DNA from 2 places in the Pedobacter sp. AC379 genome. Region 1 is predicted to be linked to the other one. Evidence: riboswitches for the same ligand, from Rfam matches in the RefSeq annotation. Region 1 holds a riboswitch; the other holds the start of a gene.
What was found. A riboswitch is a leader RNA that binds a small molecule or an ion and turns the genes downstream of it on or off. The one in region 1 is predicted to bind fluoride.

Region 1 (15,052 bases):
GATATTGTAGGCAAAAAAGTAGTTTTAGACGGCTTAGCTAAAAAACAAACAATTTCTGTGGAAACTTTACGTCATTATGCGGAAGATGCAAAAAAAACTCCTGAAGAAGTAGCAAAAATTACAGATCCTAAAAAAGAGCTTGCTTTTGAAGCTAAAGGCGTGGTAATTTTAGATAAATAGGTTCGAAATCTGAAATGCTAATATAGAGCTGAAAAAGCTTAATTGTCTCCGTTTGTAACGAGGATTTTGAGGTAGGGCATTTGCCAATGCGAAAATAGTTCCTTTAACAGCGATAAAATCGCTTTTCTCGTACATCCTTCATTACAAACAAGGACGATGTAGTATGATTATCTATGGATTTTCTGTGTTTCCATTGCAGAAACTATCTCTAGTTCATTACCGAATTACCAAACACTTACAATTGCTAAGTACGAAGCAATCCTGAAACACACGCTAGTAGCGATCGTTATAAGATTGCTTCGCCGGTTGAAAAAGCCTTCTGGCAATGACGATACCCATAGGATATTCATTTCCTTAAAATAATGTCATTCATATTGATTTTACACAATAAATTCTCCCTCAGGATGACATATATATTGAGATACAACCTCCTACTATTGGATAAGATTTTATTATAAAACCCAGTTCCAGCCAAACTCATCGGGAGCTAAGCCGTAACGGATATCGTTTAATTTTTTAGCAATTCCATTGGAAATGTGTCTTGTAGATGGATCTGTTAATTTATAAACCTGACCATTATAACCCATTTCGCCAACATGTGTAACTGTAGCAGCAGTTCCTGCAGCAAATGCTTCTGTTAAGCTTCCGTTTTCAATTCCCTCGATCACCTCTTTAACAGAAACCCTACGCTCCTCAACCTCAACACCGGCCTCTTTAGCCAGTTTGATAATTGTATCGCGCGTTACGCCATCTAAAACTGTACTGCGTACTGATGGGGTAACCAGTTTACCATTAATTACAAAAAGCAAATTTGCGGTTCCGGCTTCTTCGATAAATTCGTGTGTAACCGAATCCGTCCAGATTAACTGATCAAAACCTTCTTTTTTAGCCTGCTCAAAAGGATATAGTGAACGGGCATAATTTCCGGCAGTTTTAGCAAAGCCAACTCCACCTTCGTCTGCACGGGTAAATTCAGTTTCGATTTTAACTTTTAAGGCACTGCTGTAATATGGACCTGTTGGTGTGGTTAACAAGGCAAATTTATAAGAATCAGATGCTTTTACCCCTAAATATGGGTCCATGGCAAACATTACCGGACGGATATACAAAGCGTAATCTTCCTGGTTAGGCACCCATTTCTCATCCACATTGATTAACGCTGCCAAACCTTGCATAAAAATTTCTTCAGCAATACCTGGCATCGACATCCTTGCCGCTGATTTGTTAAAGCGTTCGAAATTTTTATCAGCACGGAAAACACTAATCTTTCCGTCGGGTTGACGGTATGCTTTTAATCCTTCGAAAATTGCTTGTCCGTAATGAAGTGCAGAAATTGCAGGGCTCATAGGAATGGGGCCATAAGGAAGAATCTGTAAATTTTTCCATTCGCCATCTTCAAAGTCGGCTGTAAACATGTGATCGGTAAAAACCTTACCGAATGGTAACTGCGAAAAATCAGTAACAGCCAAACGGGTTTCGGTTGCATTCGTGATTTTTATATCTAATGTCTCGGTCATTGTATTTGAATTTTGAATGAGTGAATGATCGAATGATTGAGTATTTTACCTGCTCATTCTTATATTCAATCATTAATTATTTCGCGCAAATTAAGAAAAAACGTGCTTTTTTAATAGCTTTTTATAATATTAATCTTTGTTTTTGAGTGTTTTAAGTACACTAAGCACCCATCCTTTGCCCCACTCTTCCATTTGTTCATCTGTCCATAAGAATGGATAAAAGATTCTTTTTTGAAAACGCGGAGGCAGGTATTTCTGCCAGTTGGTTCCTCCTGTTGCGGCAACATCAACAGGATCTTTCTCTAAATAACGTACCGCCGATTTATAATGCGATAAAGGCCATTCTACGTTTACATACAAATCTAATTTGCGCAGCTCTTCTGCAAGCGCTGTAACATCTGCTCCATTTGCCTGTAATTGATGATATAGCGCCGAAAAATTAGTGAGTGTACGATCTTTTGCCAGTTGCAGAAACTGAGCAGCATACTTTTTAATAAACTGTTTAAGGGTTAAGGTTTGTTTGCCCGAAGCCAGCTCAGTTGCCCCAAATTTCCAATAAATATTTTCAAACTGCTCTTCTATTGTTGCCGTGCTTAAAGCTACCCGTTTAGATTTATCAACCAGGCGGATAAAATCAGTAGCACAGATTTCAATCATCCTATACTGCCCCGATTGGAAACCACTTGCCGGTAATAGCGACATGCGGAATTTTAAAAACTGTTCTTTCTCCATACCATCAACCATTACTTCAAAAGATGTGGTTAGGGCATTGAAATAAGCATTAATGCGTTTTACGCGGGCAGTAAAAAACTCAACAGTTAAATTTTTATGCTCAGCAATCTGCCTGCACTCGTGCAAAGCTAGTTTAAAATAGAGCTCGGTAATCTGATGGTACATGATAAAGATTTCTTCATCAGGAATTGGTGTTTTAGGGCTTTGCAAACTGAGTAGTGTATCCAGATGGATATAATCCCAGTAGGTTAGGAAATCGGCATATAAGAGGCCATCGAGGTAAGAGGCCATATCCTGCCCCATTGCGGTATACTTTTCTTGTAATTGGTTTAATTTGTCTTTTATTTCTGGTGTGAAATCCATTGTTTGAAGTTAGCTGGTACAAAGGTGATAAAGATTTTGCAACAAATAACTAAATTTTATACATTTGAAACCAAGGCGATGGGGTACCGCCAAAACCGCCCAAACAGGCTGATGACTCCTACGATTTTATTTAAAATTGAATTCAAATGCCTGTTAAAAAATTAACAGAAGGATTTCTTCTGTCTGTTCATCGCTTTATTAAATTCGACTTCGGATTACTCTTGATCAGTACACTTAAGTGGTTGCTGATTTCTCTACTACTGGGTGGAATTATTGGATCTGCTTCTGCCCTATTTCTGGCTACCTTAAACTGGGCAACCAATTATCGCGAACATCACCTCTGGATCATTGCCTTTTTACCTTTAGCTGGTATTGTTATCGGTTTGGCTTATCATTATTGGGGCACAGCAGTGGTAAAGGGAAACAATCTCTTAATTGAAGAGTTACAATCGCCTAAAAAGATCATACCAATTGTGATGGCTCCGTTAATTTTTGCCGGCACAATTATTACTCATTTATTTGGAGGATCAGCCGGAAGAGAAGGTACTGCCGTTCAAATTGGTGGTGCATTTGCCGATCAGTTTACCAAACTATTGAAACTTAATGCCAGAGACAGGAAAGTTATTCTGATTTGCGGCATCAGTGCTGGCTTCGCCTCCGTTTTTGGAACTCCACTAGCTGGTGCCGTATTTGGGTTGGAGGTTTTTGTGGTTGGAAGTTTAACTTATAGTGCAATTCTACCTTCGTTTATTACCGCAATAATTGCCGATTATGCATGCAAGGCCTGGGGCGTTGGCCATACCCATTATAGTATCTCTGTAATACCTGAACTAAACTCGGTTAACCTGCTGCTATCATTAGGGGCCGGTATATTGTTTGGACTTACAGCAAGATCTTTTTCTGCCTTAAACCATGGTTTATCCAAGATTTTCAGTAAAATTAAGTATCCGCCGCTTCGTCCTTTTATAGGTGGAATAATTTTGATTGGCATTATTTACCTGATTGGAAATACGCGTTACATTGGTTTAGGGATACCTGTTATTTCAGCCTCATTTACACAACAAGAAGCTTACTATACCTTTGCCATTAAATTATTTTTAACAGCTTTAACATTAAGTGCCGGGTTTAAGGGAGGGGAAGTAACCCCACTTTTTTTTATTGGAGCAACATTGGGTAGCTTTTTGAGTTTTTTTATTCCATTGCCATTAGGATTGCTCGCGGGAATGGGTTTTGTAGCTGTTTTTGCAGGCGCAGCAAATACTCCGTTAGCCTGTATTTTTATGGGTGTAGAGTTATTCGGAACCTCCTCGGGAATTTACATCGCCCTTGCCTGTGTTACTGCATACCTGTTCTCGGGCCATACCGGGATTTATCAATCACAAACGATTGGAGCCCCGAAACATTTGTTGCTGAAGAGGCGTTGAGGGAACGGGGGGGATTCATAAAGATGGCCGTCATCCCAACTAAAGCACGAGGCACGAAACAATCCTAAAGCACACGCCAGTAGCGATCGTTGTAAGATTGCTTCGTCGGCTGAAAAAGCCTTCTCGCAATGACGATACCCTTAGGATATTCATTTCCTTAAAATCATGTCACTTAGATTGATTGTTATAAAAATTATCCCTCGAAAATACAATCCTGGTTAATATAGTACCCTAAACTTTATGGTTTGTTCAATTTTTTTAAGCGATTTAAACAATTGTTTATCGTATTGGGCATTTATATCGGTAATGGCATAGCCTATTTCGGGGTTGGTCATTAAAAACTGGCTTACAATATTGATATCGTGTTTCGCAAAAACAGTATTAATTTTAGCCATTATACCTGGCACGTTCTTATGAATATGGATTAAACGGTGCGATTTCTCAATTTTTGGCAATTGTAAATTCGGAAAATTACTGCTTAAATAGGTTGCTCCGGTGTTCATAAAATCGGCAACGCGTTTGGGAATAAAATCTATGTTGCGCGGGTTATTTTTTGGATCGTCGAAAACTACGATTCCCTGTTTGGTACAAAGGTCAAGATCTATTTTATTCTTTGCACTTCCTAAATACCCAATTGTTTTAAGTTTGGCTGCATTTTTCAACTGCTCTTTATCTATTTTTTCGCCATCAGCCAACAATATTATGCCAACATCTTTTACATATTTCTCTTCGAAAGTGGTTTTATGGCGAATAGATAATCCATCATTTTTAAGAATTGAGATGGTTAAAGGATCAACTTCGCCAATTACCAGACAAAGAATTCGGTTTTTTGGATAAGAGATTGCCCGTGGAAGATCATTTACATACAAAAACTCATCAAAACTTGGCGTAACATGGTCTGCTTTAGATACAATGCTTTCGCGCGCAATGTTCTCGGTAAAAGCAAAAAATTTATTGATAATTCCGCTTTCACGCAACTGGAAATCTGAGTAACCATCTCCGATGCCAAACAGTTCGCCTTCTAATTTTAAATGTTTAAGCAACTTTACTTTACCACCTTCTTCGCTTAGCGGGTTGGCATGGTCGTAATCTATAATTTTACCATCGCCGGTGGTAACAAAGGTATTGGCATAAATATTTTCTTTCTTAATGTGATATTGGCTTACTACTGGAGTAATAAACTCCTTAAATCCGCCGGAAACAATCAAAACCTCGTCGGCATGTTTTTTAAAAAACTCTGCATTACGCGAAAAAGACGTTGATACTTTCTTTTTTAAATGTTTAATCAGCTGTTTTAAATGCTCCTCATTTGCTTCGAGCAGTTTAACGCGTTGTGCTAAACTTTCGGAGAAGGAAAGTTTCCCTTCCATAGCAAAATTGGTATAATCTTCAATTTTTTGAAAAATCGCTTCTTTATCTGGGTGGTTCTTCAGCGAAATGCGGGCAAGTTCATCAAGTGCTTCTACCTGGGTAAAGGTACTGTCAAAATCGATGATGTAATAGGCTTTTTGTTTGGGCATTATCTTAAATGTTGGGTAATTTCTTTTATGCTTTCGGCAACGGGCTTAAAGTTAATGCCAGTTTCCGTTTTTACTTTATTATTATTGTAATAACTCAAGGTTAAACTGCTTTTTGCTGCATCTTTGGTAATAGAAGGCTGTGTACCGGTAAACAAGGAAGCAAATTTAAGTGCCCGCCAGGCTATTCCGAGCATCCATGGTTTCGCTTCTTTTACAGGTGCTTTAACTCCAAAACCCTGAGCAATTTCGCCAAACAGCGCTTTATAATGATAATCGTCAGCAGATACGATAAAACGTTCACCAGAAACTTCGGCATCCATTAAAAGGATCATGGCTTTTGCCACATCTTCAACATCAACAAAGCCTGATGCGCCATCTGTATAAAACGGAAAACCTCCTTTTACCAATTTAAAAATAGCTCCACTCCCTTCAAAACCTGCATTTTTACCAATAATAACCGATGGATTGACTATAACCGCATCCAAACCTTCAGTTATACCCCGCCATACTTCCATTTCGCCTTCATACTTTGATAATCCATAGGCATGGGCTTTGGCATCATACTCCCAGAAATCTTTTTCCGTTATTTTTTGTCCTTTTTTTGCATTTCCAAGGGCTGCTACCGAACTAACATGCAACAAACGGCAGTTATTTTCGGCACAAAGGTTTACGATGTTAGATGTTCCTTCAATATTTACATGAAAAAGTTGTTTTTTATCTTTTGGGTTAAAAGATACAAATGCAGCGCAATGGTAAACTTTGGTAATTCCCTCAAAGGCATCCTCGAGTATAGAAGGTTCATTAATATCGGCTTCAAACCACTCAATTAATGGAATATCTTTTATCAATGCAGGGACTTTAGATTTCGCCCGCCTCAGTGCCCGCACAGTTAAACCTTTATCAGTTAACTGTTTAATTAATTCAGATCCTAAAAATCCAGTTCCTCCGGTTACCAGTATCATTTTATTTTTTTCGGGCTATATGTGGAAATACGCATTCAAAAATAGATATTTGAGCCGAGAGTTTTAAATATATGTCATTAACGGATTTCTTTTCACCCATAAACCCCGATAGTTTTACACCCAGGCAAGGATTTTTTACAAGTCAGCTGGGTTTAAAAGCGCAGATTTACACCGAAACCTTTCCCGATTTTGAGGAGCATACCTACGATCTGGCTATTTTTGGCGTGCTTGATGGAAGAGGGGCGGTGAATAATGAAGGCAGTGCCCTTGCTCCGGATTATTTTAGAGAGAAATTTTATAAGCTCAATGAAGGTCCTTTTAGTACCAGAATTGTAGATTTAGGCAATATTAAACACGGCGCAACCATTGCTGATACATATATCGCCATTAAAATGGTGGTTTCTGAACTCATCAAAAAAGACATCATCCCAATTATTATTGGTGGCGGGCAGGATTTAACCTATGGCCAGTATCTGGGTTATGAAGATTTAGAGCAAAAAGTAGATCTGGTTGTTATTGATAACCAATTTGATATCGGTGATGATGACCATGAAGGAATTGCCACCCGATCGGACTGTTACCTGAATAAAATTTTCTTACACCAGCCTAATTATCTGTTCAATTTTAGCAATGTAGGTTACCAAACTTATTTTGTAAACCAGGAGAGTTTGAGCGTGATGGATAAACTGTATTTTGATGTACATCGCTTGGGCGAGTTTGCCCAGGATATTACTTTGACTGAACCCATTATCCGCAATGCAAACATGATCAGCTTTGATATAGGCGCAATCCGATCTGCCGATGCTGCCGCAAATGCCAATACCACACCGAATGGTTTTGATGGTGAAGAAGCCTGCCGCATTGCCCGCTATGCAGGCATGAACGATAAATTAACCTCAATTGGCTTTTACGAATTCAACCCTGCTTACGACAATAACGGACAAACGGCTTTTTTACTCGCCCAAATGGTATGGTATTTTATAGAAGGTTATTACGCCCGTAAAAAAGATTTTCCGCTTACACCAAAATCTCAGTTTATGATATACCGTACCAGCTTAAAAGATGGTTCGGGCGAAATGATGTTCGTGAAAAGCAAAAAATCAGACAGGTGGTGGATGCAGGTACCTTATCCATCCGGACAAACTAAAAACGAGCGTTACCACCTTGTACCTTGCCGATATGATGACTACCAGACTGCCGTAAATGGCGAAATGCCTGATTTGTGGTGGAGAACCTATCAGAAATTAAATTAAGAACTGTATTAAAAATAAGTGTTGCTAAAAGAGTTGTCAACTTTAATAACATGGTTGCCAGAAAGTTGACAACTCTTAAATAGTATTATAATAATAAAATTCTGTAAACGATCTGGGCATGCCCCAAGCTGCGCAAGGGTCGGGCTATACGTTCCAATCTTTTTTGATGAAGGATCAAAAAAGGATTTCCACTGCTATCTCTCATGCAAAAAGAAAACCATTGCGCCTTTGTTTTGGGTGGAAAATCCCCATGGTCTGTGGAGAAACAGACCATGGGGATTTTCCCAAAAGAGTTGTCAAATTAATAACACGGTTGCAAGAAGGTTGACAACGCTGAAATTATTTGTTTCATAGTAGAAATAAGTGGAGCTAAATGAGTTGTCAACTTTAATAACATGGTGCCAGAAAGTTGACAACTCTGAAATAGTATTATAATAATAAAATTCTGTAACCGATTTGGGCATGCCCCAAGCTGCGCAAGGGTCGGGCTATACGTTCCAATCTTTTTTGATGAAGGATCAAAAAAAGGATTTCCACTGCTATCCCTCATGCTAAAATAAAACCATTGCGCCTTTGTTTTGGGTGGAAAAGTATTAAATGGTCTGTGGAGACACAGACCACGGGGATTTTTCCTAAAAGAGTTGTCATTGTAATAGCAGGGTTGCAAGAAGGTTGAGAACGCTGAAATCAATATTTGTCTCTTGCTGGTAAAAATAAGTAGTACTAAAAGAGTTGTCAACTTTAATAACACGCTTGCCAGAAAGTTGACAACTCTGAAATAGCCCCAAGCTCCGCAACGTATAGTCCTTATGCAAAAAGAAAATTAGTGAGCCTTTAAATATTCTATCATAATTTTACACAGCTATTTACGTTTTTGCAGTACAGATTTCTATATTTGAAAAACGATTAACAAACCCCACATGAAAAAGATATTATTATCTGCAATGGCACTATTGCCACTTGCAGCTTTAGCACAAAAACCGTTTACCGTTAGCGGTGATATAAAAGGATTAAAAAGTGGCGATAAGGTTTATTTAATCTATCAAAGCGAGGGTAAAAGTGTTACCGATTCTGCAACTGTTGCCAATGGTGCTTTTAACTTTAAAGGTACCTTAGTAAACCCTGCGCAAGGAAGCCTTTACTTAAATAAAAACCCATTTGTAAACCGCCCTGCACAGGGTGAAAAATTAGATGGGCTTTCACTTTACGTAGAACCAGGAAATATTAAACTTGCAGCCGCCGATTCATTAAAAAATGCAACGATAACAGGTTCTGTTGTTAATGACGATGCTAAAAAATTAAAGGCACTAACCAAACCGGTAACCGATAAGCTTGATGCCATTAATGTAGAATATGCTGCTTATACGCCCGAGCAAAAACAAGATAAGGCCCTTATGGGTGCTTTAGGTGCACGTTATGAAAAAGAAGCTGCTGCAATGGCTCCATTGTTGTTACAATACGCTAGCAACAATCCAAAATCTTACATCAGCTTAAGTGCAATTAGCCAGCTGGCTCCAGATCCTGATCAGGCAGTGGCAGCAGAAAAAGCTTTTAACGGTTTATCGTCTGAACTTAAAGAGACTTCAGGAGGTAAAAAAATCGCAAAATTATTCGACGCTGGCAGAAAAACTGCTGTTGGTGCAATGGCGATGGACTTTACACAAAACGACCCTAATGGAAAACCAGTAAAATTATCTGATTTTAAAGGTAAATATGTACTTGTTGATTTCTGGGCATCATGGTGTGGCCCTTGTCGCCAGGAAAACCCTAACGTTGTGGTAGCCTATAATAAATTTAAAGATAAAGGCTTTACTGTTTTAGGTGTATCATTAGATCGTCCGGGGAAAAAAGATGCATGGTTAAAAGCAATTGCTGATGATAAGTTAACCTGGACACACGTTTCTGACTTAAAATTCTGGGAAAACGAAGTGGCACAAATGTATGGCATCCAATCTATCCCTGCCAACTTCTTAATTGATCCAACTGGTAAAATTATCGCTAAAGGATTAAGAGAGCAAGCTTTACAGGATAAACTTCAGGAATTGTTGGGAAGTAAATCGAAATAATAATTCGGTTATCCAATCGCTGTGCCGAAAGAGATTGTTAAGGTATCTCCTATGTTTGAGATCAGCATGTTTCTTTCAAAATAAGCCAAGAAATAAATCCAGGGTGGTGCTCACAAGGATAAATAAACTGATAAAAAAGAACCCCTCAGATCAATTGATCTGAGGGGTTCTTTTTTATATACCTGATTAGTTTTAAATTAAATCAAAACCGATATCTTCTCTAAAATATTTACCGTCGAAATAAATTCTACCTGCATCGGCAGTGGCTGATTGCAATGCGGTAAACATATCTTTTTGTAAACTTGTAATCGCAATAACCCTTCCACCGTTTGTTTTAACCACATCATTTTCTAACAGCGTACCAGCATGGAAAGCGTTAGAATGGCGAAGGTTTTCTATTCCGGTGATGGCCTTACCTTTTAAATAATCGCCAGGATAGCCTCCAGCCACAATCATTACGGTAGCAGCGGTTTGATCTGAAATAACAAGATTTACTTCGTTCAGTTTTTTATCTGCGGTAGCTAAAAACAGCTCAACCAGATCGTTTTCAATCCTCGGGATTACACTTTCGGTTTCAGGATCGCCCATGCGTGCATTATACTCAATTACAAATGGCTCTTCTCCTACTTTAATCAATCCGAAAAAGATAAATCCTGTATAATCAATATTATCTTTCTTTAATCCTTCAACTGTTGGTTTAATGATGCGTTCTTCTACTTTGGCCAAAAATTCTGGTGTGGCAAAAGGAACCGGAGAAACCGAACCCATACCGCCTGTATTTAATCCGGTATCATTTAATCCGATCCGTTTATAATCTTTAGCAGATGGCAGTGTGATGTAATTTTCTCCATCTGTTAAAATAAATACCGAAAGCTCTATTCCACTTAAAAATTGTTCGATTACAACTGTTGCGCCAGCTGCACCAAATTTACCACCCAGCATCAGCTTTAATTCTTCCTGTGCTTCGATGGTTTCGGTACAGATTAATACACCTTTACCCGCAGCCAAGCCATCGGCTTTTAAAACTACTGGTAAAGCATGGTTTTGTAGATAAGCCAAACCATCTTCTAAAGTAGCTGGCGTGAAAGATTTTGAAGCCGCTGTAGGAATTCCATGGCGTTCCATAAATTGTTTAGAGAAATCTTTACTTCCTTCTAAAATGGCTCCTTCTTTTTTTGGTCCGATTACAGGAATATGTGCAATGGCTTTATCGGCGAGGAAAAAATCGTGAATACCGTTTACCAAAGGCTCTTCTGGCCCTACTACTACAAGCTGGATATTTTCTGTGAGTACTACTTTTTTGATCGAATCAAAATCGTTTACATTGATATTGATGTTGGTACCGTAAGCTCCTGTACCACCGTTTCCTGGAGCAATAATCAATTTATCGCAGTGCGAAGACTGGCTCATTTTCCAAGCGAATGCGCTCTCTCTGCCGCCTGAACCTAAAAGTAAGATATTCATGTTGACAAAGATAGGATTAGTGTTGGAATGTTGAAATTTTGAACGTTGAAATGTTATCGGCTTTTGGCCTATACCTCCCATTAACCGCATTAGGCTTTGCTAGCTCCCTTTCGCACTGCGCGTCATTTGCTCCAGCATATCCCACATTTCATTAGGGATTGCCTCTAAGCCGTTCATCTGGCCTGCACCCTGCAACCATTCGCCACCATCAATTGTAATTACCTCACCGTTAATGTATCCGGAGAAATCGCTCACCAGAAATGCCGCTAAATTGGCAAGTTCCTGATGATCGCCAACTCTTTTCAACGGTACACGGTTTTTGAAATCGAATTTTTTGGCTAAATCGCCAGGCAATAAACGCTCCCATGCGCCTTTGGTTGGGAAAGGACCCGGGGCAATTGCATTGGTACGGATACCATATTTACCCCACTCTACCGCTAAAGATCTGGTTAATGCTAAAACGCCACCTTTTGCACAGGCAGAAGGCACCACATAGGCTGAACCTGTAAATGCATACGTGGTAATGATATTTAATACAGTTGCTGTTTGTTTTTCCTTAATCCAATGTTTGCCAAAGGTAAGTGTACAATTAACGGTACCTTTTAATACAATATCGATAATAGATGAAAATGCGTTGGCAGACAAACGTTCGGTTGGCGAAATAAAATTACCTGCTGCGTTGTTTAATAACACATCAACCGCACCAAATCTTTCTAAAGTTTTGGCCAGTACATTTTCTACCTGTGCTACCTCCCTCACATCGCAAGCTACAGCCAATATTTTACCGCCTGTTTTTTCTTCCATTTCGTCGGCGGTTTTTTGCAGTACATCTTGTTTGCGACTTGTGATGACTAAGTTTGCGCCTAATTTCAGGAAATAAACACCCATTGCTTTTCCCAGTCCCGTTCCACCGCCAGTAATTACAATGGTTTTTCCTTTTAAAGCGTCTTCTCTAAGCATTGGTGAATTATAACTGAACATAGTGTATTTGGTTATTAGTGGTTGATTGTTGAAATTGGTTAACTGTTGAAACCGGTTAATTGATTAAACTGTGAATTTGCCAGCTGAAAACTAACTACTGCAAACTACTTCCGTTGCAGGTTGGCTAAAATTGTTTTCAGTATGTGGCGTGTTGCCGGCGACCACCATTGTGCCAACATTTTCTCAAGTGTAGCCGACTGATCGGCGGTTACAGCAGTGATCAATTCTTCGCGGATATTTAATTTACTTTGCGACCAGGTATTGCTTTCCAGCTCCATAAATTTTTTAATCTTTCGCTCGGCAGCGGTTAACAAACTTTCATTCCTTACCAGCTCATCTACCAAACCTACTTTTAAAGCTTCCTCAGGGTTATAGAGCTTGCCCGAAAGCAGGCTTTTTGTGGCTTCGGCTTTACCAATCCAAAAGGCGTATAACTGAAAAATACTATTGGGAACGATAATTCCTACCGGAACTTCATTTAAGCCGATAATGTATTGCCCTTCGGCCATTACACGGTAATCGCAGGCTAAAGCCATTACGCAACCACCCGCAGGGCTATGCCCGCTTATTGCTGCTACCATTGGCTTTTTAAACGAAACCAGGTTGGCTGTAAAACCCAGGAACAACTGCCAGAAAGATTTTGCTTCTTCTTCGTTATAATTGTAAAGCTCTACCAGATCCAAACCTGCAGAAAAGAAAGGTGCTGTTCCGGTTAAAATTACACCGCCAATGTTATCATCGGCGGTGATGTTTTTGAGCATATCGTCTAATTCGGTAATCAGCTCGCGGTTTAAGGCGTTTGATTTTCCTCTATCTAATGTTATAGTGGCTAAACGGTCTTTAACACTTACTTTTATTGTATTCATATGTTAAATAGTATCAAGATTATAGGTATTGATTAGCATGATATTTAAGCTAAATATAATTATGCATGCATATCAATTCAAATTTATCTATTTTTCCTTATTTAACATCATAAGTGTAAACTTTTCTACCTAAATGCCCAAAGGCATCTATTCCTTCTATCACCACGCGATATTGTGCAGGCTCATCGGCATTGTAAAAATCAAATTTTCCCTTACCATCTTTATCGGCCACAACCTGTGGGTTCCAATAAATGGTTGTTCTTAAATCGGCCCTGTTACTGTTACTTTCTGTATCGTATTTTGGAGAATAAAATTCTCTTGATATGGTGAAGCCTTTTGGATTAAAGGTTACAATTCCTGGTGCATAACGATCGGTACTTCTGCCTCCATCGCCGCGTTTGGTGGTAATAATAATTACCCCACCGCCACCTTGCGAACCATATATTGCGGTATTACCAATGCTTTTTAAAAGCTCGATGGATTCTACATCTGTCGGCGATACGTTATCCAGAAAATCAGACTCCATTTGCATCCCATCAACGATAATACGAATTGGTGTATCCTGACTGCGCATTAAATACGGCACATTTCCTCTAAAAATTACACCTGGCAAACGGCCCTGCAAACATTGAGATAAGGTAACGCAGGTAGACAACTGATCGGCCGTCATTATAAAATCTGCCCTGCCGGCTCCGTTTAGGTTTGATGAATTTTTAGCAGGATTTTTCTTTTCGGTAATGGTTACTTCCTCCAGCTTAATTGTTCGCTCGAGTAATCCTAAACGGGTCATCTCATTAAAATAACTGTCGCTCTCTTTGATGTATTTCATCAATGTATTGTTCACGTTCACCTCAACATCAGCACCATTTTTATTTTTGGTTACAATCTGATTGGGCACTACATCAAGGTTGATATCAACAAATTTCCTTTCGGTTTTGGTTCTTGCCTGTACTACAAATTTTGTACTGTCGCCAAAACTCAAATTATCAAAAACAAACTTACCTTCGGCATTGGTTACGGTATCTAAAATATACATCGTTCCTTTGGTAGCCATAAGCATTACTTTTCCACCGGGTACTGGCTTATTGCCCTTGGTTATTGTACCACTGATGGTGATGGATTGTTCGGCTTTGTAGGTAATGTTAGGGCCAACGTTATTAACGATATTCTTCCAGATAAATCTTCTCCACCCTTGGGTAAGCATCAGGTTATCGAGCTCTTTTTGCGTTTGTAGGTCATCCTTTAAAAAGTAATGGTTGGGTTTTTCTACATATCCGATCAAATCAGATGTAAGCAATAAGGAGGTTAGGATATTTGTTTCATTGTCTTCATCTGGTGTTACCTTATTGGCGTTGGTAACCGAAACAGAAAAGCTGCCCAAAACAGGTTGCCCTTCATTGGCGGCATCAAAGGCAAAACTGGTTTTACCTTTTTTAGCTGTTGAAACGCCTGATGAATTGAGTGAAACGTCTATCAGTCCGGCTTTATTATTTACAAAAATTAAACGCTCGGCAATAGGCTGGTTGCTGCCCGAAAATAAGGTAAACTGAACAATACCTGTTGGTAGATTTTTTTTAGGGATATTGGCCAGCAACACTTGTTTATCCATTTTGGCTTTCGAAACATAATACACATTTCCACCATGCTGTGCCACCACTTTTAGCTCCTCACCATTAACCAGATCGGCACTGCCCATAATTTTAAGTACAACCTTGCCAGTATCC
Region 2 (15,052 bases), 420 kb from region 1:
GTCAAAGAAAGAATATTGCCTGGAAAAAGGCATCAATGAGGCCAGGTTTTATTATTGGTATTCCCGGATCAATGGAAAAGAAGATACTCCCCGGGGATTTATCCCGATAGAGAGGCATTCTGGTATCAGGGAGATAGAAGTTTTTTACCCAAACGGAGTAAAACTAAAAGTTAATGTCGACCTGCCGCTTTTAGCTCAGTTGATCCGTCTGTATTAAGATGTTCTCACTAGGATCTTCGCACCGTTTTTATCTTTATTCGGGGCATTGTTATATGCGTAAAAGTTTTGATGGGCTGTGCGGATTAGTCAGCTCCGGGCTGCAGCGCAGTCCCACTAGTGGCGAAGTGTTCGTCTTTTTGAACCGCAGTCGTACACACATCAAACTACTACATTGGGAAAGTGGCGGTTTTGTTCTCTATTACAAACGGCTGGAACAGGGCACTTTTCTTAGTCCAAAAGACGGAGGAAATGAAATGTCATGGAGCGATCTGGTACTGATGGTAGAGGGTATTCATGTTGTAAAGAGTATTCAGAAAAAACGTTATTCATTAGTGTAAAAACAGGCTTTTCTCTTGTTAAATCGCTGGTAAATCTGTATTTTTAGCGTATGGAAACGGCACTGGAAAATCTATCGAAAGAGGACCTTTTAAAGGTTATTTCCAGTCGCGATGAAAAAATAGATTCGCTAACTTCTCTGAACAGTTCGCTGGTGCAGGAACGGGATTATTTGAAATCACAGGTCGAAATGTTCAAGCGCATGCAGTTCGGACAGAAACGTGAGCGTTTTGAAGGTGATCCTAACCAAACGCTACTACCCTTTGAAGCCGATGCAATAGCTGTAGCCCAGCAACAGGAATCAATCAAAGAAAAGATTGAATACATACGCAAACGGCCAAACCACCATGGACGTGCAAAACTGCCCGAACATTTACCTGTTGAAGAAATCGAAATACACCCTGAAGGTGACCTTTCAGCTATGGTGTGTATCGGCAAGGAAGTTACCGAAGAATTGGAATGCGAGCCCGCACGATTCTTTATCAAAAGGTACATCCGCTATAAATATGCCGCTAAAAACGGTGAAGGCGTAAAGATCGCCGAGCTTCCAGAGCGAGTAATTGACAAAGGTATTCCCGGAGCTGGTCTGTTAGCTTCCATACTGGTGGATAAGTACGTTGACCACCTTCCCTTATACCGACAAAAACAACGCTTTGCAAGGGAAAATATACAGCTCGCTTCCTCGACCATCGAAGGTTGGACAAAGGAAGCGCTCTTTAAGCTCGAACCGCTTTACCAGCAGCTGGTCTTCGATACGAAATCAAAAGGATATTTACAGGTTGATGAAACACCCATAAAGGTGTTGGACAGCGATAAAAAAGGTGCAGCCCATCAAGGCTATTATTGGGTTTACCATGCCCCATTGGAGGGAACGGTACTTTTTGACTATAGCCCCACTCGTGGCCAGCTTGCGCCATTACCCATCCTTGGAAACTTTAAAGGTTATCTCCAAACCGACGGATATGTTGTATACGAAAAATATGCACGCAGCAAAGATATCACCCATCTGGCCTGTTGGGCACATGCCCGAAGGGAGTTTGAAAAAGCATTGGATAATGATAGATCCAAGGCAGAAAAAGCACTGCTGCTGATTCAAAAACTATATGCTCTAGAAAGAATAGCCAGGGAGGGGCAGCTGGATACTGCGCAGATCAAGGAACTTCGCCTTAAGGAATCTCTTCCTATAATCAATGAAATGGGTAAATGGATATTCCAGGAAATAAAGAGTACGCTGCCAAAGAGCCAGGTCGGCAAGGCCATGGCCTATGCTTATGCCAGATGGGATGCCTTGTCTGCATACCTGTATGACGGCTCGCTACGTATTGACAACAATCTGGTCGAAAATGCAATCAGGCCTATCGCCCTGGGCAGAAAGAATTACCTCTTCGCTGGAAGCCATGAGGCAGCGCAAAGGGCGGCAATGATTTACTCTTTTTGTGCCATATGCAAAAAACACGAAGTAAACAGGACCAGAACAAGCGCCTGCGGGAGATCGCCTGGATACAGTCGCACCGCGTCCGCGTTCCAGTGGCAAGTATCCTGGGGCTTGTCCAGCTTTGCGACCTAAATGATTCCCCCAATGCGGAGATCATTTCAAAGCTAAAAATATCGGCAGAACAGCTCGACAAAGTGATCATGGAGATTATCGGATTGACGGATGACCTGATCTGATCAGTTTAGAAATATAGAATAGGTTCGTTCTAATTAGGTATTGCTAGAACGTGGCACTATTTGTGTTGCTTTTATGGTGACGGTAAATTGCCGCCGACCACTTATATTAAAAACAAGTCAAATGGAAAAATTAGCATTACTGGCAAGGCTGGAGGCCAAACCAGGTAAAGAAAAGGAAGTAGCTGAATTCTTGAAAAGCGCGTTGCCTTTGGCCGAAGCTGAACCTGGCACCATTCGCTGGTATGCCCTGCAGATCGGGCCGTCTACCTTCGGTATCTTTGACACTTTCGCCGATGAAGCCGGTCGCGAAGCGCATCTGGGCGGCGCGATCGCCAAAGCGTTGATGGCGCAGGCTCCAGATTTACTTACAGCGACACCAGTCATTGAAAAAGTAGATTTGCTGGCTGTTAAATGAACTTTAAAATAAAAAGTCCTGATCCAGTGTTTCCACTGGATCAGGACTTAAACCTCTTGTAGGTGTTTCGATTTGTTGCGTTGGAAGCGTTAATTCCTAAGCAAAACGTTAAATTCGTTCGGAAAAAAAATGACCGCGATCGATAAATTAGACGATAAGGAACTTTCTTAAAATAGATACAGGATACTAAAAAGATGAGAAAGCCAGCAGAAATCACGTATAGTTAAAACGATACAACAAATGTCTCAGAAAAGAAGATAACTAACTCGATTTTCTTTTAGCGGTATGTAATTTCCAATAAGTCTTATAGATATATTTATACTATGATATCAGTATTAATTGATGTACTAAATCACAATAAAAAAGATTGTCTCAAAAAATGAACTTTAATTTGTCATTATATTTTATCATTTACTCATTATCAAAAACTAAAAATTGAGTTTGATTAATGAAATGAGTTTATGATTATATAGGAAAAAAGCGGAGTACAGCAGTATAATCGTAGGCAACTCTGCTAAGTATAATCCATTCTTAAGCCACGCCTCCTGAAAACTTATTAAATCTTAAGCCACGCCTCCTGAAAACTTATTAAATAATCAGGGAATAGTGATAAATTAAATTCTCAACACCTACTTTAAGATTTTGCACGTTATTTTATTAGTATTATATTTGTAATACGGAAATGGTGTCCTTCCGATTCAACCGCTTTTAAGAGCTAATGGCGCCTACAATAACCTATAGGTAATTAAACCTACAGGATCAAACTATTGTAGGTGAAAATATTAAAATCAACATTTCAACAATACATCTTATTTTCAACCATTCCGGTTGTGATGAAATTTTTCTGCTTCTCATCCCTTGAAAAAGGAATTCTACAATCTAAATCTTCTAATAAGAACTATTACCAAAGGCCTTGGTATAGGATTATCTCATTCTTGGTTGATAAGTCTTTCTGTTTAATAAGAATACATTTTTTGTGTCTGAGTTTTTTAAGGCAAAAAGATGAAATATTCCATTTACCAGTGCCAGCTAACCTTCGGAAAATGTTACTCTTATTGCAATTCATTTGTTATCAAACTGAACAAACACTAAAATTCAATATCAAACAAAAACTATGAAATTATCAAAAATTCATGCCCGCGAGATCTTAGATTCCAGAGGCAATCCAACTGTAGAAGTTGAGGTTACAATTAATGGTACCACATCAAGAGGTATCTCCCCATCTGGCGCCAGTACTGGCGAAAAAGAAGCAGTAGAGCTTCGTGATGGGGATCAGTCCCGTTACCAGGGTAAAGGAGTTGAGATTGCTGTATCTGGCTTAAATAAGGAGGTTAATAGCGCAATGGCTGGACAAACATTTGAAAGCCAGGAAGCATTTGATAAAAGACTGATTGAACTCGATGGAACGGAAAATAAATCCAGGCTGGGTGCCAATTCCATGCTTGCAGCTTCAATTGCTTTTGCACGTGCTTCTGCTAGTTCAAAACAAATTCCATTGTACAGACAGTTAGTAGAAAAGACCAATACATTATGCCGGTACCCTGCATGAATGTAGTCAACGGTGGCCGTCATGCCGATAATAATGTGGACTTCCAGGAATTTATGATTGCACCACACAATGCACCTACATTTAAGGAAAGCATCCGTATGGGTGAAGAAGTATTTCATACTCTTAAATCATTGTTAACAGGTAAGGGTTATTCTACAGGTGTTGGTGACGAAGGTGGATTTGCGCCAAACTTAAAATCCAATGAGGAAGCAGTTGAAGTCATCATGGAGGCAATAAAAAAGGCTGGTTATAAGCCTGGTGAAGATATTTCAATCTGCCTTGACCCAGCAACGAGTGAGCTATGGAAAGATGGTAAATACAGCCTGTTTAAAAGCACGAAAGAAAACTTTACCTCTGATCAGTTGATTGACCTTTGGGAGCAGTGGATTGATAAGTATCCTATCGTTTTACTGGAAGATGGTTTGGGTGAAAATGACTGGGAAGGCTGGAAAAAAATGACAGACCGCCTGGGCAAGAAAGTAGAATTGGTAGGTGACGATATTTTCTGCACCAATCCAGAGATCATCCAACAAGGTATAGATGCAGGTATTGGTAATAGTGTGCTAATCAAATTAAACCAGATCGGAACCATTTGGGAAACATTGCAGGCTGTTGAACTGGCACAGAAAAACAATTATCATTGTTTTATTTCCCATAGAAGTGGTGAAACAGAGGATACGACAATTGCTGATCTTGTCGTGGCCACCAATGCTGGTCATATTAAAACTGGTAGCGGTTGCCTCTCCGAGCGAGTATCTAAATTCAATCAATTGCTTCGCATAGAGGAAGAATTGGGTGGTCAAAGCTCGTTTGCAGGTAAAAATACTTTCAAAAAATCATAATCTATTTCCAAATCATATGAAAACAAAAATAAGAATAGCCCTAGCTGCCCTCATAGTATTTACTTCATTCGCTGCAATGGCGCAAACATTACCACAGACCGCAAAGTCTTATCTTCAAAAAAAATTTCCAAAAGAAAAAGTCAGCCGGGTCGAACGTGATGACAATAAATACGAGGTACATCTCAGCAGTGGTTACGAACTTGAATTTAGCAGTTCAGGGAAAATCTTAGAATTGGATGGAAATGGAAATATGATACCTGCAAGCATCCTGCCCGCCAAAATAAATGCTTACTTAAAAAAAAATTATGAAGGCGAAAAAACAGAAAAAATCGAACTCGAGTCAAACGGTTATGAGGTCAGTCTTTCTAATGACTTAGAAGCGAAATTTGATAAGTCGGGAACTTTTAGGAAAACTGATAACTAAGTATAAAATAACACATGAAAGCTCAAACAATCCGGACAGCAACCTTTCCGGATTGATTGTAGCTTTTGACATATCTATATAAGGCAGTATGCTTCACAATCGCAATTAATCACATCTTTTAGTTATAATGACAACAAACAATAAAATCCCTTTACATGAACATTACGCGATCATCAAACACCTGATCAGGTGGACAGTCCTGGTTTTACCGGTTGCTGTTGTAATTGGTAGCATTGTCGCTTTGTTCCTTGGGTTACTTAATCTGGCAATTCATTTTCGTTTTCAGCATACCTGGCTACTTTTTCTGCTACCGCTATCCGGGATAGTTATTCATTTCATCTATCAATCTGTCGGTAAATCTTCTGAAAAGGGAAATAATTTGATTATGGATGAAATTCATAGTCCAGGTGGCGGAGTTCCCAGCTATATGGCTCCTGTAATTTTAGTGACTACGGTAATTACTCATTTGTTCGGTGGTTCAGCAGGAAGAGAAGGTACTGCTGTGCAAATTGGTGGCAGTATTGCCGGTATAGCCAGCAGATTGCTTAAACTTAATGAAACCGACACCAAGGTGCTTCTTACCGCAGGAATTGCGGCTGGATTTGGCGCTGTGTTTGGTACACCACTTACCGGTGCCATATTTGCATTAGAGGTGCTGGCTATTGGAAGAATAGAATATAAGGCCTTATTACCAGCACTAATAGCCAGTATTGTTGGTGATTTAACTGTTTCAGCCTGGGGCATTCATCACACTGCCTACCATATTGATGTGATTGCTAAAAGCGCCTATTTTTTATCAGCATACTTACCAATAAATCTTTTACTGCTTGTTAAGATTATCTTTTCATCAGCTTTATTTGGTCTGGCAAGCTACTTATTTGCAATAATGGTACATCAAATAAAGGGCTTCTTCTTAAAGGTGTGTAAAATAAAATGGCTGATTCCAGTTTTAGGTGGCTTAATTATTATCGGGCTAAGCTATGCCATTGGGAAACCGGATTATTTAAGCCTGGGTATTGATGCAGAATATCCGGGTGCAGTAACCATTCCATCTGCTTTCCAAACTGGCGGGGCAGATACTTGGAGCTGGTTATGGAAGACCATTTATACAACTTTGACCCTTGGAACAGGATTTAAAGGTGGTGAGGTAACCCCTTTATTTTATATTGGCGCAACATTAGGCAATGCACTTTCGACCTTATTAAATGCTCCAGTTAGTTTGTTTGCTGCCCTTGGATTTATTGCAGTTTTTGCTGGTGCAACTAATACACCCCTTGCCTGTACGATTATGGGTATAGAACTTTTTGGTAGTGAATACACCATGTTTTTTGCGGTAGCCTGTTTTACAGCCTATTTTTTCAGTGGCCATTCGGGTATATATTCTTCACAGCGTATTGCGGTACCCAAAATATTTACGGGAACATAAAATATTGCCTTATCCTGTTCCGGTAAATTATCATAAAAAGGTGAAATTTTCATAAGACCCTTGACCAATGCAGTCAGCAACCTGTAACAAAAAACAACGCTTAAATTTTAGGTTTAAGTCATAAACTGCACTATTATGGTATATCGACCGTTTTCATTCCTCTCTTTTTTAAAGCATCAAGTACAGCAAAGAGAAAACAGCTCCTCAAAAAACGAAATTACTACTTACTTGTACTCTCTGCAATAAGAGATGAATATCGTTCCAGAACATTGATAAAGCAGTACTGCCAGTAGAACTCGGCTCCATTTACTACAGTAACTTATTGTATCAGCTTTTGCAGATGCGCTGAAGCCAAAACAAATATTACCTGTACATGATGTTTATGCAAAATACCTTTTTAGAACAACGCTATAAACTTATAGCGAGCATTTTGAAATTCCGGTATTATTTTTCACAAAATAAGCCTACCCGGAGATGTTATTGATATATGATGAATTTAACTTCCTATGTTGTTTTAATAAGGTAGAGCAATAAAAGTATACTGGCTATGAAAACTAAAGCGGTTAAAACTTTAACAAAAAGTGTTGAGTGGTAATACACCCCCTGATTCAGTTGTTCTTTCGTTGAATTATATCTTAAGTAAGAACAAATGATAGTAATTGCTCCCAAGGCAACTAGAAAAATCCCGATAATGCGGGAATCTCCGGTTTGGTGCAGTGGTACTTTACTCCCCAGTGCAGCACTGATCTGCTTGATAAATAGCGAGAATTTCATTACCACGAAACCAAATCCCATGATACCAATACTGGTTCTGATCCAGGCCAAAAATGTTCTTTCATTAGCCAAATGGTCTCCTGCATGCTGTTTGGTATTTTCTTGTTCTTGAATTTTCATCTTGTTCTGTATCGGTATATAAGCAACATATTTTGCATGTTATGTCAATATCGATGCCAGTTTGGAGATGATAACCCTGGTATCCCGGATGCAAGCAAGCCTGTTTGATTCAGTGCCGGCAGGATAGCAGGTAACTGCAATTTCTTCGATAAACGATAAGCCTGATAGGTCAATAGATTCTTTAACCTCTTGTTCAATGCTTTTCATTAGGATCATGATTAATCGGGGTTGATATGTTCTGATTTTATGAGCTAATTGCTCTATTCCACCCTGCCTTTGGTTCTTTCTGATTTTCACTGACGATTTATCAATAGGTGTACAAGTTAGATGTTCCAAAAAGCATCCAGTGCCCTTAAAGAACTGCAAAAAATCTTCTACAGATTTAAAATCGCCAAATACCTCACTAAATGCAAGATAAATTGTTCGAAACAGATTAGTATTTCCCAGGTAAAAATGTTTATCGCCACCTCCAGGAGCTTCAGAAACAAAGAGCAGCAGCACTTTAGCTGGCTGATATTTCCTCGAAATTTCGGTAACACTATACATTGTAGTTGTAGCTTTTAGCGAAGCGCATAAATAGTTCCGCCAGAGCGTCCGGCTGACCATGAAGCTGAATGAAATGAAACGGCCTTTCGATAACCATATCCTTGATATCTATGATGCGGCATTCATTGTTCTTGAGCTCTTTCAATATGGAGTGGATAGATAAAAAAGCCAGGCATTTGCTGTGAATCAGATAGGATTTAATGCTTTCGGTACTACCTAACTGCATTTCTATATTTAAGTCCCCCACCTTTATCCGGTGTGCTTTTAAAGCATATGCAATAACATCTAGTGTACCAGAACCAGGTTCACGAAGTAATAAATCATAATCCTTCAACTCATTCGGTTTGATTATTTCCTTTTTCATGGCATAATTGTGACCAGAACACACCAACACCAGCTCATCTTTTAGATATTGTTCGTATTTAATCTGTGGGTTCCGGGAGATGCCTTCAATGATTCCAAAATCTATTTCCTTAGCAATCAAACGCTGCTCTACATCTTCTGTATTTCCGGTAACCAGTTGGATTTGTATATCCTTAAACTTATTGTGAAACTGTGCCAATACAGGTGGAATGATATATTGTGCCACAGTACTGCTGGCACCAATCCTCAATATTCCTTTATGCTGTTTAGTAAGTAGATTCATATCATATTCCAGTTCCCGGTAGGTTCCAAAAATCTGTTCTGCGTAATGCAACAATAATTCGCCGGCTGGGGTGAGGCTGATTTTTTTGTTTCCACTGCGTTCAAATAATGACATTTTGAACTCCTGCTCTAATTCTTTAATGTGTTTGGTTACAGCAGGCTGACTGATAAATAACTCTGCCGAGGCCTTTGTAAAATTCAGCCTTTTAGCGACAGCATAAAATACTTGCAAACGGAAATCTATCATACACGGTTTTAGTAGATAAGCTAAGATACAAACAATTTGTTTCAACAGGTACTGACATCATAACCTTATGTTATCATCAATAACTTTTTATGCTTTTTCTGATGCGTAGAATAAATGCACATTTGTAACAGAAAAACATTGGTTATGAATAAGGAATCAAAAGAAAAAGAAATCAGACAAGCACTTATATATACAGCCAGGACAACGGCTATCATTGCGATTCTATTTGTTGCTTGTGGAACTATTTTCATCTGCACTTTATTCTTTAATGGGCAGCCAGATGTAGAATTGACAGCAAAAACCAAACAGGATGTGGAAACCGGTATAGCTGCTGTTAAAGTCAAAAGCCAGGTTGTACCTGCTGATGCCTGGAAAGCGCCTGATGAAAATACGATTCCGGCGGACACCAAGTACGGCCAGATGATTAGGTATGGCAAAGAATTAATAGCACATACGAGCAAATATTTTGGGCCAAATGGATCCATAGCCCGTATTACAAATGGTATGAACTGTCAGAATTGTCACCTCGAGGGTGGAACCAAACTGTTCGGAAATAATTATGCTGGTTTTATTTCCAGTTTTCCTAAAATGAGTGGCAGATCAGGAAAGGTTGAACCTGCATCGGCACGTATTGCAGAGTGCTTCAATCGAAGTCTTGCAGGCAAAGTACCAGACGAATCTAGTAAAGAGATACAGGCAATGCTGGCTTATATGAAATGGCTTGGAACTGGTGTAAAAAAAGGGGAGAAAGTATTTGGAACGGGAACCGAAAAATTAAAATACCTGGATAGGGCAGCGAATGTCAAACATGGAGCGATTTTATATACCAGTAAATGTCAAAGTTGTCATGGTGCAAAGGGTGAGGGAATACTCGATGAAGACAAACTAACTTATGTTTATCCGCCATTATGGGGCAAACACAGCTACAATGATGGCGCAGGGATGTATAGACTCAGTAACTTTGCGGGGTTCGTAAAGAACAATATGCCATATGGCGCCAGATATGGAGATGCGCAGTTAAGTGATGAGGAGGCCTGGGATCTCGCTGCTTTTGTGAACTCACAGCCAAGACCACATAAAGATCAAAGAAAAGATTACCCTGATTTGTTAAAAAAACCTTTTGATGCGCCATACGGACCATATGCCGACAAATTTTCTGAAAATCAGCATAAATATGGTCCATTTGCACCAATTGTAACCTCCGAAAAACAAGTAAAATTAACAACTAAATAAATTATCAAAATCTAAAATCATGAAAAAAATAACCTTAATCTGTACATTATTTTTGCTGATCGCAGCAACCTCGGCCACTTTTGCCCAAACTACACCTGCTAATTTTACAGGGGCAAAAGCCACCCTTAAAAATTATAAGGCACTGTATGTAATCAATAACGGTGATGAGAAAAAGATTGCAGGAACACTTCGAAACCTAAAAAATGCACTCGACGATCCCAGGTTAAAAGGGAAAATCAATGCAGAACTTATTGCCTTTGGAGATGGCGTAGCTGTTTACCAGAAGAACGGATCTTTTGAAAAAACATTATTAGAACTGCAGTCCAGAGGAGTAATTCTTGCACAATGCGAAAATACCGTCAGAGAAAGAAAGATCGAAAAAAATACCTTATTTGATTTTATCAGTTATGTACCCAGCGGCAATGGTGAAATCATCATCCGTCAATATCAGGGATGGGCAGTTGTACATCCTTAAACCAAATAATTAGAAAATCATGAAATATATAAATCACACCTTTTTAGCCACAGTTGCATTTTTATTGCTTTGTGGAAATGTTAAGGCCCAGGATCATCGCTTTGATCCGCCCTGGAATACTCCACCTGAAAGTAAAGTTCAGTTCACAGTACCTGGAGTAGACAATGTGCCTGATCTTTTTGGAGACATTAATGATCCCCAACTGGTGGTTTTCTTTGCCGGTAACCAGTTTATGTGCATTGACGAATTAATTGCAGCCTTTAAAAAGTCATATCCACAGTATCAGCGGGTATTTGCCGAAACGCTTCCCCCAGGCATTTTAGCCCAACAAATAAAAACCGGTAGCATTGTGGTGGGCAACATGAGAATTACCTTAAAGCCGGATGTTTATACAGCTGGTAAGAACCGGATAGACATGACCCCTGAATGGTTTAGCAAAACGACTTTATATGCTAGAAACAGGTTGGCAATCATGGTCCAAAAGGGAAATCCGAAGGCATTGAAGTCACTCAAAGATTTAGCAGATAAAGAGCTGAGGATCAGTATGCCAAATCCAGAAAATGAAGGGATTGGTAAACGTATTGAAGAAGCCTATCTGAAAGCTGGGGGAGAAACATTAAAATCTACCATCATGGAAGATAAAGTTAAAGATAAGACTACTTATCTTACCATGATCCATCATCGCCAATCACCAATGAGGATCCTATACAATGAAAGTGACGCCGCTCCAGTATGGTATACTGAGGCCTACTATCAGAAAATGATTGGCCATCCTGTTGAGCTCATTGAAATTCCTGAAAAAGAGAATATCCATGCGCAATATATAGCCGGACAGTTAAAAGATGCGCCACATCCGGCCGCTGCAAAAGATTTTATGGATTTTTTGATCAGTCCGCAGGCTGCTGCCATCTACAAAAAGTTTGGTTTTGATTTACCTTAAACATAAACACAATGAAAAATATATTTTTAACCATATTGTCAGTCGTTGCTGTAGTGACCATTGGGAATGCACAAATTCCAAATGATACTTTATATGTCTATGGTCCCGGTGGGCCGCTCGGACCGATCAATGAATGTGCGAAGGTTTTTGGAAAGCAGCATGATATCGTAATTAAAGTCACTGCCGGGCCGGATAATGAATGGATGCCGGATGCAATGAAACATGCAGATCTGTTCTTTGGAGGAGCAGAATACATGCTTTCAAAATTCATGTCTGACCACCCAAACATGATAGTGGCGAACTCTCGGACAGAGTTATATAAACGTGCGGCAGCGATCCTTGTACGGCCCGGCAATCCTAAAAACATCAAAAATCTGGGCGATCTCTGTAAACCAGGTGTGAAAATTCTTGATGTGAATGGGGCTGGGCAAATGGGGCTTTGGGAAGATTTGGCAGGTCGACAAGATCTGATTGCAAACATACAGCAGCGTATAGCAGGTACATTTGCAAATTCGGCATTGGGTATTGCTGCATGGAAAAATGATCCTCAATATGATGCCTGGATAACATTTGGCTCCTGGCATAACCGTTTACCAGACCTCACCTCAATGGTTAGGATTCCTGTTACACAAACAGTCTATAGAGGTACACCTGTAGTGAGGGGTAGCACTGGTACGCATAAGTCGGAAACTGAGGATTTTATCAAGTTTATGCAATCCGATAAAGGACATCTCATTTTCAAAAAATGGGGTTGGGAATAAATAATGTCTAAAAACTTATCTTCTATAACATGAAGTTATGGAAGATAAGTTTTAATGATTTGATCGGGGTTTATTAGTTATGGATCTTTGAATTAGAAAATAAAGACAATCAAAATCATGACACAAATCAAAGACAATTCAAATTCTTCTAAAATAAAGGCGGGTAACCTGCTAAACTTAAATTTAAACACCCGCAAAATTATCTTCATCCTGGCAGTTTTGCTGTGCCTCTTTCCATTTATGTCGCCTCCTTTAGCCTTATTGCTAGGATTAGTATTGGCGCAACTAATGGAACATCCCTATCTGCATTTAAATCACAAGGCCACAAACCTGCTGCTAAAAATTTCTGTTGTCGGGCTAGGATTTGGAATGAATGTATTCAGTGCAATGAAAGCAGGAAAAGAAGGCGTACTGTTTACCGTAGTTTCTATTTTCGGAGTGCTTATCATTGGTTTTATCCTGGGAAAAGTATTTAAAATAGAACGTAAAACATCTTTTTTGATATCAGCTGGAACGGCGATCTGTGGTGGAAGTGCTATTGCTGCATTGTCGCCTGTAATGAACGCAGAAGAAAAACAGATCTCCGTTGCAATGGGTACTGTTTTTATACTCAACTCGGTGGCCTTATTTCTTTTCCCCGCTATCGGACATGCGCTTAACTTGTCACAGTCACAATTTGGTATGTGGTGTGCCATTGCTATTCACGATACCAGTTCTGTTGTTGGGGCAGCCAGTAAATATGGTGAACAAGCACTACAGATAGCCACAACTGTTAAGTTAGCCAGAGCACTATGGATTGTTCCCGTAGCGTTTGGTACATCTTTCCTATTCAAAAGCAACAATAGCAAAGTTAGTATACCCTATTTTATAGGGCTATTTATCCTGGCAATGATCGCCAACACCTACTTACCTTTTATTAAGCCTTTTGCGCCCTACTTTGTAGCATTAGCAAAAGTAGGCTTAACTTTAACATTGTTCCTGATAGGAAGCGGACTCTCATTTACTATCTTGAAAGCAGTGGGGATAATGCCACTGTTACAAGGCGTAATTTTATGGATAGTAATTTCAAGTGCTGCATTATGGGCAGTTATATCTTTGGTTTAAAATACATTAGTTACTGATCATCACCAGCTTTTTTGAAAGATCATCAATAAGAACCACATGTTTATAATCGGCGCCACCTGTTCCTACACTCTTAATTATCCCCGAGGATTGACCGCTAAAAGCTCCTTTTTCATCGGTCTTAAAAGAATTGATGACATAATCTGCGTTAAACGTATCATTTGAGGAGTTGGTTAACGCTAAAGTATACGAAGTATTTGGCTCGAGTTTTTTAAAGTCCTGTTGGACAAGATCAGTCAAGCCTACGCTTCTTACGTTTAGCATGCCTGTGTAGGCTCCCCTGTTTTTCAGACCATTCAAAAGTATAATTTTGTCCTCAAATTTCCTGTAATAAATCTACAGGAGATTTGAAGTTCAATGCTTGATGTGGTCGATGGTAATTGTAATCCATCATCCATTCCTCTACTTTCTCCCTTACATCATCCAGGGAGTGAAATATGTATGCATTTAGCAATTCTCTTCTGATGCTTCCATTCAATCTTTCAATATACGCGTTCTGTGTTGGCTCTCCTGGCTGAATAAAAACTAGTTCAACATTGTTTTCCTTTGCCCATTCATCCAACTTATGCGAGATGAACTCCGGCCCATTATCCATTCTTATTTTTTTTGGAAGTGCCCTATATTGTTTCAACTCATCCAACGCTCTGATAACCCGCAAGGACGGCAGTGAATAATCTATCTCCATAGCTAGCATCTCTCTGTTGTAATCATCAGCGATGTTCAACAACCTAAATTTCCTTCCATTCCAAAGCGCATCGCTCATAAAATCCATGGACCATACCTCATTTATAGTTTCTGGTACAGACAAAGGCTTTTTGACTCTTTCTGGCAGCCTCTTTTTTGCCCTGCGGCGGATATTAAGCCTCATTGATGTATAAATCCTATAAATCTTTTTATGGTTCCATTTAAGCCCTTTTCGACGCAATCGGTAGTAACACTGCCAGAAGCCTATGGAGACGTGCTTTTCAACAAGAAGTGAAAGCGCATCAACTACTTCACTATCATCCCGTCGTTTATGTTGATAATAATGTTTGCTGCGGTTCAATCCAACGCATTTACAGGCCTGACGATGGCTTATCCTTTTTACCATTTCATCCACTAAATCCCTTTTTTCGTCAGGCGTTAAAGCTTTTTTTCTACAGCCTCCTTGAAAACTTCATGCACGAGGCTAAGATTAGCATACATTTTCTTTAAACGTGCATTTTCTTCCTCCAATGCCTTAAGTTTTGACAACTCTTTTACTTCCATTCCGCCATATCTCTGGCGCCATTTGTAAAAGGCTGCTGTACTTATTCCTAACTCTCTGC

Region 2: linked by a shared signal. The riboswitch ahead of ACZZZW_RS01425 (hypothetical protein) and the one ahead of ACZZZW_RS03295 (voltage-gated chloride channel family protein) in region 1 are both predicted to bind fluoride.

Annotation. Positions count from the first base shown of each region.
Region 1 is NZ_OZ409839.1:736,681-751,732, reverse strand. Features, by position in the region: gene ACZZZW_RS03310 (DUF4920 domain-containing protein) at 1-180, shown strand, start outside; gene ACZZZW_RS03305 (branched-chain amino acid aminotransferase) at 633-1,697, opposite strand; gene ACZZZW_RS03300 (tryptophan 2,3-dioxygenase family protein) at 1,827-2,792, opposite strand; fluoride riboswitch at 2,858-2,920, shown strand; gene ACZZZW_RS03295 (voltage-gated chloride channel family protein) at 2,939-4,216, shown strand; gene ACZZZW_RS03290 (HAD-IB family phosphatase) at 4,435-5,736, opposite strand; gene ACZZZW_RS03285 (NAD-dependent epimerase/dehydratase family protein) at 5,736-6,698, opposite strand; gene ACZZZW_RS03280 (formimidoylglutamase) at 6,770-7,951, shown strand; gene ACZZZW_RS03275 (TlpA disulfide reductase family protein) at 8,872-10,017, shown strand; gene purD (phosphoribosylamine--glycine ligase) at 10,210-11,481, opposite strand; gene ACZZZW_RS03265 (SDR family oxidoreductase) at 11,581-12,462, opposite strand; gene ACZZZW_RS03260 (enoyl-CoA hydratase/isomerase family protein) at 12,567-13,328, opposite strand; gene ACZZZW_RS03255 (carboxypeptidase-like regulatory domain-containing protein) at 13,426-15,052, opposite strand, start outside.
Region 2 is NZ_OZ409839.1:316,088-331,139, reverse strand. Features, by position in the region: gene tnpA (IS66 family insertion sequence element accessory protein TnpA) at 1-217, shown strand, start outside; gene tnpB (IS66 family insertion sequence element accessory protein TnpB) at 219-557, shown strand; partial or broken gene tnpC (IS66 family transposase) at 608-2,020, shown strand; gene ACZZZW_RS01430 (putative quinol monooxygenase) at 2,348-2,641, shown strand; fluoride riboswitch at 3,311-3,376, shown strand; gene ACZZZW_RS01425 (hypothetical protein) at 3,756-4,190, shown strand; gene eno (phosphopyruvate hydratase) at 4,187-5,032, shown strand; gene ACZZZW_RS01415 (PepSY-like domain-containing protein) at 5,049-5,456, shown strand; gene ACZZZW_RS01410 (voltage-gated chloride channel family protein) at 5,584-6,882, shown strand; gene ACZZZW_RS01405 (YidH family protein) at 7,387-7,776, opposite strand; gene ACZZZW_RS01400 (hypothetical protein) at 7,816-8,322, opposite strand; gene ACZZZW_RS01395 (LysR family transcriptional regulator) at 8,315-9,214, opposite strand; gene ACZZZW_RS01390 (c-type cytochrome) at 9,359-10,447, shown strand; gene ACZZZW_RS01385 (DsrE family protein) at 10,467-10,922, shown strand; gene ACZZZW_RS01380 (molybdate ABC transporter substrate-binding protein) at 10,942-11,862, shown strand; gene ACZZZW_RS01375 (substrate-binding domain-containing protein) at 11,874-12,623, shown strand; gene ACZZZW_RS01370 (YeiH family protein) at 12,741-13,727, shown strand; gene ACZZZW_RS01365 (hypothetical protein) at 13,734-14,045, opposite strand; one part of gene ACZZZW_RS01360 (IS3 family transposase) at 14,062-14,873, opposite strand; one part of gene ACZZZW_RS01360 (IS3 family transposase) at 14,873-15,052, opposite strand, start outside.